Regions from separate parts of the Polaribacter cellanae genome, predicted to be linked through region 3. Evidence: riboswitches for the same ligand, from Rfam matches in the RefSeq annotation. Region 3 holds a riboswitch; each other region holds the start of a gene.
What was found. Region 3 has a riboswitch for cobalamin ahead of J3359_RS02725 (TonB-dependent receptor domain-containing protein). Riboswitches for the same ligand answer to the same signal wherever they lie in the genome.
Positions count from the first base shown of each region.

Region 1: it holds a riboswitch for cobalamin, as region 3 does, so the genes downstream of both, J3359_RS11170 (DUF5074 domain-containing protein) here and J3359_RS02725 (TonB-dependent receptor domain-containing protein) in region 3, are expected to answer to the same signal.
Region 2: it holds a riboswitch for cobalamin, as region 3 does, so the genes downstream of both, metE (5-methyltetrahydropteroyltriglutamate--homocysteine S-methyltransferase) here and J3359_RS02725 (TonB-dependent receptor domain-containing protein) in region 3, are expected to answer to the same signal.

Region 1 is NZ_CP071869.1:2,477,432-2,480,716, forward strand. It holds gene J3359_RS11165 (alpha/beta hydrolase family protein) at 1-657, shown strand, start outside; gene J3359_RS11170 (DUF5074 domain-containing protein) at 858-1,928, opposite strand; cobalamin riboswitch at 2,072-2,293, opposite strand; gene dinB (DNA polymerase IV) at 2,358-3,285, shown strand, end outside.
Region 2 is NZ_CP071869.1:3,564,917-3,568,201, reverse strand. It holds gene J3359_RS15875 (hypothetical protein) at 1-217, shown strand, start outside; gene J3359_RS15880 (thiamine diphosphokinase) at 1-15, shown strand, start outside; gene J3359_RS15870 (TlpA family protein disulfide reductase) at 362-1,168, opposite strand; cobalamin riboswitch at 1,559-1,748, shown strand; gene metE (5-methyltetrahydropteroyltriglutamate--homocysteine S-methyltransferase) at 1,933-3,285, shown strand, end outside.
Region 3 is NZ_CP071869.1:603,032-606,316, reverse strand. It holds gene J3359_RS02735 (bifunctional adenosylcobinamide kinase/adenosylcobinamide-phosphate guanylyltransferase) at 1-396, opposite strand, end outside; gene J3359_RS02730 (ABC transporter substrate-binding protein) at 494-1,429, shown strand; cobalamin riboswitch at 1,443-1,666, shown strand; gene J3359_RS02725 (TonB-dependent receptor domain-containing protein) at 1,697-3,285, shown strand, end outside.

The DNA of each region.
Region 1 (3,285 bases), 1.9 Mb from region 3:
TTTGTAAAATTTAATTTTTCTTACAATGGAGGCACTGCAGAACAACCAATAGATTTCCCAGATTTAGAAGCTTTTGGGAATAATAATTACACCAAAGAATTAGACGACTTAGAAAGCGTTTTAGATTGGGTTTCTACAAATACCAATTTTAAAAATGAAGCAAAGCGTAATAATATTTCAATAATTGGGCACAGTAGAGCTGGAGGAATTGTTACCATAAAAGCGGCTGAAGATTTTCGAGTAAGAAATTTAATTTCTTTAGCTTCAGTTTGCGATTTTGGTTCAAGATCATCTACAATTGGCGATTTAGAAAACTGGAAGAAAAGAGGCGTAAAATATGTAGAAAATGGAAGAACGAAACAATTAATGCCACATTTTTATCAATTTTATGTAAACTTCAAAGAGAACGAAGAACGATTAAATATCGAAAAATCAGCAAAAAAAGTTACTGTACCACATTTAATTATTCATGGAGATGCAGATACTTCAATTTCTGTTGAAGAAAGTAAAAAGATACATTCTTGGAACCCCAAAAGCACATTAAAAATCATTAAAAATGCCGACCATGTTTTTAATGTTTCTCATCCCTGGCAAAAAGAGAAAATGTCTAAAGAATTAGAAGAAGTTACTAAAATTTGTATAGCGTTTTTAGGTTAGAAATTTCTTATAATAAATTTTAATTATTTTGAAACCAGTAATTTAAATATTTAAAACCCATAAAAAGGATATGTTTTTCTCATATATAAAAAAGCTTATTATGCATTCTTTAAAAATAGCTCATAAAAAAAGTGAAGCAATCTAATGTTTAAAATAGATTATTTCACCTTTAAATAAAATTTTACTTTTTAAAAAAACTTCTAGTTTGTAAAGTTTTTATCAGAAAAATAAATATCTATAGGAGACTTTCCAACATCTTTTACTTCTTTTTCAAAAGACTTATTATCGTTATAAATGGCAATAATACTATTATCAGGATCTAAAAAATCTTTTAAACCCATTACAAATACCTGTTTTGTAACAGGATGCTGTTTTACAACTGTTGTAAAAGCAACATTATTTGTGGTTGGTGTTGCAAATTCTTCGACTAATTTTGTAATCGTATTAAATCTGTAAATTTTACCAGAGGCAGATTCCGACCAATATGCTGTAAAATTAGAATGATTTAAACTTAAAAGGCTGTTTTTAAACAAGTTGATATTGTCGTCTGTAATGGTTACAACTTCGTTTATTGTATAATCTTCGTTTAATTTTGTAAACGCTGCTTTTTCTGTTCTTTTTTCGGTAGCTACCCAAATTGTTCCGTTTTTATTTTTTAAAATACCAGAAATATTTTCTTTAAAAGTTAACAAAGTAGTTACTTTTTTTGTAGTGGTATTAAAAGCTTTTAAATCTTTACCATCTGCGACTAAAACCTTGTTTCCGTCTGCTAATAAAGCGACATTGTTGTATAAGATTTTATTAGAAAAGCCATCGATTTTTTCTCCAATACCAGTTGTTATATTTACAGGAGCAACATTGTATTTTCTTCGTCTTCCTCTACCAGAAACCCCAATAACCAAGCCATCTGTAGCAGAATACATTGCTAAGTAAGAAGGTGAAGAAAGGTTCGATTTAGTCACAACATTATCAACATTTAAGTTTTCTACGTCTAATTGTGTAATGTAATTTGGGCCTTTTTGGCTAACAACAAATAACGCATTATCGAAACTCGAAAAAGAGATAGAATTACCATCTGTAGATTCGTACACATTTGGCGTTAAAAAAGCGCCACTATTTAAAAAGTTAATTGTTGTTTTGTTATTCTCTAACGTTAAAATAAAAGTAGAATCGAAAATAACTTCTTCTTCGATTTCTGGAGTGTCTTTTTTGGAACAAGAGGTAATTACTAAAATGCATAGCAATGCATATACAGCATAAAAATTCTTCATTATAATTGGGTTTTAGATTACAGTTTAAAAATTCGTATGCGTATTCTATTTCACGAGTTAGATTAAAAAAATAATCAAACAAAAGAATAGATATGGTTAACAAAAAATAATAGTTTCTAGCCTTTTTCTCGAAAGCATAAAAAACACGAATTTGAGCATTGGCAGGTCTCCTGACTTACTTTTGTTAAAACCTTCCCATTTAATTTTTTAAACAGTGGCGTAAGATTTAACAGACATCTTTTCTACAAGATGAAGCTTACAGTTGCGAGAACAGTTCAGGATTTTTTACTTAAAAATCACCTGATTCCCTTTTAATTTTAGTTTCAATAATTTTGAAAATAAAAACCATTACTTTATGTCGCGAAAGTATTTACTTTTTTGATATAAAAAAAGACAGAACTGTTAATAAACTCTCTTATTTTTGTTAAAATGGAATTACAACCTCCTTTCAGAAAAATTATTCATATAGATATGGATGCATTTTATGCATCTGTAGCACAATTGGATAATCCTGAATTAAGAGGAAAAGCAATTGCTGTTGGTGGAAGTGAAATAAGAGGAGTCGTTTCTGCAGCAAGTTACGAGGCCAGAAAATTTGGTGTAAAATCTGCAATGAGTGGTTTTATGGCGAAGAAAAAATGTCCACATTTAATTTTTGTAAAGTCAGATTTTGCTCGCTATAAAGAGTTATCAGCAAAAATTAGAGAAATTTTTTACGAATATACAAATTTGGTAGAACCACTTTCTTTAGACGAAGCCTATTTAGATGTTACCGAAAATAAGAAAGGAAATCCATCTGCAAACGATATTGCCAAAGAAATTCGCCAGAGAATTTATGATGAAACAGGTTTGCGAGCTTCTGCAGGAATTTCCATTAACAAATTTATTGCAAAAGTAGCTTCAGACATAAACAAACCCAATGGACAAAAAACAGTGCATCCAGAAGAAGTGCTTAAATTTTTAGAAGAATTGCCCGTAAATAAATTTTATGGTGTGGGTAAAGTTACAGCCGCTAAAATGTACAATTTAGGCATTTTTATTGGAAACGATTTAAAGAAAAAATCGTTGGAAGAATTGGTTACTTTATTCGGAAAATCGGGCACACATTATTATAATATTGTTCGTGGAATTCATAACAGTGCTGTAAAACCAAACAGAATTCGCAAATCTTTAGCAGCAGAAAGAACATTTAACGAAAACATTTCTTCAGAAATTTTTATGCTAGAAAAGTTAGATAAAATTGCAGATGAGTTAGAACGAAGAATGCTAAAAAACGATACAAAAGGAAAAACCATTACTTTAAAAATTAAATATTCCGATTTTACACAACAAACAAGAAGCAAAACAAAACCACATT
Region 2 (3,285 bases), 1.2 Mb from region 3:
ACTGTGGGATTTTAGAGGACAAGATGCCAAAGAAACCGCAAAACATCATACCATTCATTTAAAAGATTTTGCGGAAGCAGAAAAACTTCCTTTCTTTGAAATTGACATAATTGAAAAAAATCCAATGTTTTCTTCAGCATTTATAATTGTAGATGAAAGTAATATGAAAATCTACAGAGATGCACTAAAACCACATCGTGGAGAAATTGCTGAGTAATTAAGAAGAACTTGGTTTGTTTGTAATCTAAAAAAACTACTAAAAAAACCTTAAAGAAACAACAGTTTCAATAATTTATAACTGTTGTTTTTTTAATGCGTTTAGCCTAGCTTTGAAGAAAAGTCCAGTTCTTTGTTAGGTGTCTTATTTTTGTATTAAACTTTCAATTGTTTTTTCTATATCATTAATTGTTGTTGAGCCTAAACCAGTGGTTGAGTATACAATTTTAGAGTTTTTATCTATAATAATATGAGTTGGATAGCCTGACACCTTATAATCTATAGCAATCTTTTCGCTATTTGGAATTATAGTATAATAAAAGTCCTTTTTCTTTAAAAAAGAATCAATTCTTGATTTACTATTCGTAGCAAAGCCTAAAAAAACAATGTCTTTATTTTTATATTTTTTTACTAACTCATTTAATTCAGGCATTTCCATAACACAAGGTTTACATTCTATAAACCAAAAATTCATAACAATAATTTTTCCCTTTAGGCTATTTAATGAAAATTCATTTCCATTAATGTCAGTTGCAGAAAAGACAGAAGCATCTGTTCCAATTAAATCACTTTGACTATTTATTTGAGCCTGCATTTCTTTCATCATTTTTTTCTCGTCTTCTGTTGCTATTCTTAAAACAGCAACTTTAATCTCTTTATTACTATCTATATAAAAATCAGGAGTATAATTTCCTGACATCATAGCTTCCATCATTTCATTTCCTCTTATTCTTTTTCCTTTAATATTGTAAACAGGAATGCTTTCTCCATCAAACATAATTTGTTTGTCAGATAGGTCTTTTTCACTAGCCTTGGTTAAGCCTTTTAAATACTCCTTTTTCTCAACTTTATCAGTCTCTTTATTTTGAGCTATTAAGTTTATTGAGCAAAAACAAGTTAATAAAATCGTTAAGACACTAATTTTCAAGATACTAATTTGTCTAATTTTCATACTGTTATATATTTTTATTTACAACAAAGAAACAATGTTATTTTGTTAATGTATATTATGTTAAGTTAATTAATGTTAATGTGTGTTAACTACACCAAAGTTTTTTGTATAAAATTAGTTGCGTTTTTTAAGCATCTAATTTAGTAAATAATAGGCTAAAGGCGTTAAAATTCCCTTGAAAACAAATCATTTTGTTGATATTTTAATCCGAAATTATGCTTTTGGTTTAAAATAATAACAATGCACTGTATTCTAACTCCTTATTTTAAGAAACAGTACACTAAAAAACTGAATACTTTTTCTCAAAAAAAAACTATTCAAAATTTATTAAACTAATAATCTCAACAAATTTTATAATACCTTTGTCGCTAGAAAGAAGTTCTTTTATTTAATTTCATCGTACGATAAGGTTTTACTTAGCTGTAGATTAATAGGGAATCTGGTGCAAATCCAGAGCTGTCGCGCAACTGTAAGTAACATTTAAAGATTTTTATCCTTGTGTTCCACTGTTTTTACTAAAATGGGAAGGACGATAAAAATTGTTACAAGTCAGGAGACCTGCCTTTATCGATATGACTTTGCTTTCGCGATTTGAAGTGATTTGTCTATTTTGATGCCTTTTAAACATTTGGATGCTATTTTTAGCTATCTATATGTATTCACGCGCCATTATTTCAACTCATCATTTTATTTTTCGATAAGCAAAAAGAAGTTTTTAATTGAGCTTTTAAGTAATTATTAATTCATTATTTAAAAGTAAAAAAATGAAAACACACATTTTAGGCTATCCGCGAATTGGTAGCAAAAGAGAGTTAAAGAAAGCTTGCGAGCAGTATTGGGCTGGCAAAATTTCCGAAAAAGAGTTAAAAGAGGTTGGTAATCGTATTAAAAGCCACAATTGGAATCTTCAAAAAGAGGCAGGAATAGACCTAATTTCTAGCAACGATTTTTCTTTTTACGATCAAGTTTTAGATATGTCGCTTACCGTTAACGCCATACCTGAAAGGTATAAGAAACTTGATTTTAAATCGAATTTAGATTTATATTTCGCAATGGCTCGAGGACATCAAAAAAACAATATAGATGTACCTGCAATGGAAATGACAAAATGGTTTGATACCAACTACCACTTTATTGTTCCAGAATTCAAAAAAGACCAACAATTTAATCTTTTTTCAACAAAAATTATTAACGAATACAAAGAAGCAAAAAAACAAGGAATCGATACAAAACCTGTCTTAATTTCGCCTGTTTCTTATTTACTTTTGGGAAAAGAAAAAGAGGAAGGTTTTAATAGAATCGATTTAATTAGCAACTTATTACCTGTTTACTTTAAAGTTTTAAATGAACTGGAAGAAGCTGGAGCAAAATGGGTTCAGTTTGATGAACCTCTTTTAGCTTTAGATTTAACCGAAAAAGAAAAATATACAATAAAACAAGTCTATAAACAAATACAAAAAAAATTTCCAAAACTTAAAATTATTGTAGCTACTTATTTTGAAGGATTACAAGATAATTTAAAATTAGCGGTAAACCTTCCTATCCATACCTTACATTTAGATTTGGTTAGAAACCCTAATCAATTACAAGATGTATTAAACAATACTCCCAAAAATTTATCTATTTCTTTGGGTATTGTAGATGGTAGAAACGTTTGGAAAAACGATTACCAGCAATCTTTAGCTACAGTACAAAAAGCTGTAGAAGTGTTAGGGAAAAATCGCGTTTTAATAAGCACAAGTTGTTCTTTGCTTCATGTTCCTTGTGATTTAGATAGTGAAAATAATGAGGCTATTTTAAATTTAGAAATAAAAAATTGGCTTGCCTTTGCCAAACAAAAAGTAAATGAGGTTGTTATTTTAAAGCAGTTATTTTTAGATGATACAACTGAAAAAAGTAAAAATATCATTTTAAAAAATCGTAAAGACATCAGTAGTAAAAAAACATCTACTTTAATAAACAACCCAAAAGTTAAAGCTAGAGTTGCTACTATTTCTAATGAACATACCAAGAGAGACAACCCATTTTCAACTCGAAAGATACTGCAAAAAAAAGCGCTGCACCTTCCACTCTACCCAACAACAACTATTGGCTCTTTTCCCCAAACCAAAGAAGTC
Region 3 (3,285 bases):
TTCTGTAGATGCATGAACTCCCATGCCAATTTCATTAGAAATAATGATAATGTTAGCTTTAATTTTATGGAGTTTATCTACTTCTTCTTTGGCTAATTTTAGAGATTCTTCCACATTATATTTTGTGTCTGTATAAAAATTTGTAAGCCATAAAGTAACACAATCTACAACTACAGTTGCACTTTCTGGAATTACAGTACTTATGTTTTTTTCTTCTTCGATGGTTTGCCAACGTTCGTCTCTATCAGAAACATGCCTGTCTACACGTTTTTGAAAATCATTATCCCAAATTCTGGAAGTTGCTAAATAAATAGGGGTTTCTGACAAATCTTCCGCAATTTTTTGTGCAAAATTACTTTTACCAGATCTTTCGCCACCAGAAATATAATATATCATAAATAATAAAAATTATTTCACAAAGATTGGAAACATTTATTAAAAAAGGAAAGAATATCTTAAAAGTATGTAAATTTGTATTCTAAAAAACAAAAAAATGACAGTTTCTTCTTTTATGCCAGCAGTAACCCAAATGATTTACGATATGGGGTTACAACAATATTTAAACGGAATTACTTTTGAATGCCCTGCAGTTGCTTTGGCAGAAAAAAAAGTTGCTGTTCGTTATAAATTAGAAGGTCAAGTTTTAACAAGTGAAGAAATAAATACTATTTTTTCTAAAACCAAAGCCGAAGGTGGCACTCTATATTATGTAGATGAACCTGTATTAGAAGAAATTGCGCCAGATATTATTTTTACACAAGATGTGTGTGATGTTTGCCAAATAGATACCGAATGCGTAGCAACTTCCGCATACAAATTACCCAAAATACCAAAACTGATTTCGATTACACCTAATTCTTTAGAAGACGTTTTTGAGAATGCAATTACTATTGCAGAAGCCATGGGAAAGAAAGAAGTTGGTTTGGCATATGTTGCAAAGCTAAAAGAGCGCGTTTATAAAATAGTAGATACACAAAGGGCGAAAAGAATTCAAGCTAAAAGTGTCATGTTGTTAGAGTGGATTAACCCTTTATTTAACTGTGGTCATTGGATTCCTCATCAAATTGGGTATGCAGGTGGTATCGATTTACTCTCGCATCCTTCTGGCGATAGTATTGTTATTCCTTGGGATAAAATTGTGAAATACGACCCAGAAATTTTAATTATCGCACCTTGTGGTTACGGAATTTCTAGAACTTTAGAGGATATGCAATTTTTGGAAGAAAAACCAGAATGGAAATCTTTAAGAGCGGTTAAAAACGAACAGGTTTTTATCGCAGATTTTGAAATGTTCACTCAATCTTCTGCAGGAACTTTAGTAAATGGAATAGAATGTTTGGCTAAAATAATTCATCCAGAGCATTTTAATATTTCTGAAGAATTACAACAAAAATTCACAAATTATAATCAATTATTAGTTTTAGAATAACTTAAAATAGAATACATTTGCAAAGAATTTAGGTTTTACTCTTTTTATGAGTAAATTAAAAGGGAATTTGGTGAAATACCAAAGCTGTTCCCGCAACTGTAAGTTTGTTTCAAAAAAAAATTTTGAAACCTCTTTTTAAAAGAGCTGTTATTAACTCTTTTACCACTGACATTTATGTTGGGAAGGTCTAAATAACAGAAAACAAGCCAGGAGACCTGCCTTTATTTTTAACAATTAAAAAACTTTCGGGATAAAAGTTAACTGTGTATGAAGAAAATTATATTTTTTATTCTCTTATTTGGTACTGCTTCTCATTTAACCGCTCAAAACGATTCATTAAGAACGATTTTAAAAGAGGTAATTGTTGTAGCAGATAAAACATTAAAGAAAAATTCTAAAGGTTATAAAATTATAACTTTAAAAGATTCTGTTTTGGTGAAAAATACAGAATCTTTTACTACACTTTTACGTTTTAACGCACCTATTTATTTACGAGAATATGGTGCAGGTGGTACAAGTTCTGCAAGTTTTAGAGGTACAAGTGCTTCTAATACTGCCGTTGTTTGGAACGGAATTAATATCAATTCTATCAATAACGGACAAACAGGTTTCAATTCATTAACAGTAAGTTTATTTGATGCTATAAACATTAGAAGTGGTGGTGGGAGTATAGAATATGGTTCTGGTGCTATTGGCGGTACCGTTCATTTAAATGATGAACTGTCCTTTAAAAATAAACAGACTATAGACAACCAATTTGTTTCTTCTTTTGGAAGTTATAATACTTCTAATAATTTATACAAATTTAATTTGTCAAGTCAAAAATTGGCTGTTAAATTAGGTATTTCTTATAATAAGTCAAATAATGATTATCCGCTATTAAAAACCGATTTTAGAAATTCCAATGGAGCTTATAAAAATATAAGTTTTAATGCGGGTTTGTCTTACAAACTATCTAATTTTTCTGAATTAAATTTTTATAGTACTTCTTATTTGGGAGACCGTTTATTTTCAGGAGAATTACCTAATCCAACTTCTGCCAACGAGAAATACAAAGATTTTAACAATAGAAACTTGTTGGTGTACAACCATCAAAAAGGAAGGTTTACGAACGAAGTTAAAATTGCTTTTCTAACACAAGAATATCATTATTACGGCGATAAAAATACAGATAAATTTAACTTCGGAAAATCGAACCGTTATTTGATAAATTATCAATTTGGGTATAAAATTCCAAAAATAAATGCAACAATTAACTCTTTTTCTGAATATGAATCTGTTTTTGGAAAAACGGATCAAATCAATACAAAAAATAGAAGACAATTCTCACAATCTGTCATTTACAATCAAAACATAAACAATTTTTTCTTTTTCGATACCAAAATAAGGAAAGACTTTAATTCAGATTTTGATGTACCTTTTAGTTATGCTATGGGAATTAAAGTAAATACGTTTAAAAACATTTCTTTTCGAGCAAATGGTTCTAAAAATTATAGAGTACCAACTTACAACGATTTATATTGGCCAGGCCAGGGTAATCCTAATTTAAAACCAGAAACTGCTTTGCAAAGTGAGTTTGGTGTTGTTTTTAATACCAAAAATTTGTCGATAGATATATCTGGGTTTTATATTTCCGCAAAAGATAAAATTGTTTGGACACCAAATGGCGACCCAAATAGACCAGGTATTTGGACACCAATTAACCTTTCTAAAACAATGAATAAAGGAATTGAGTTTACACTTTCATACCAAAAGAACTTTAATAAACATTTTGTAAATACAACAGTAAATTATAGTTATACAGATGCTAAAAATACTGAAACGAATAATTTTTTAACTTTTGTGCCAAAACATTT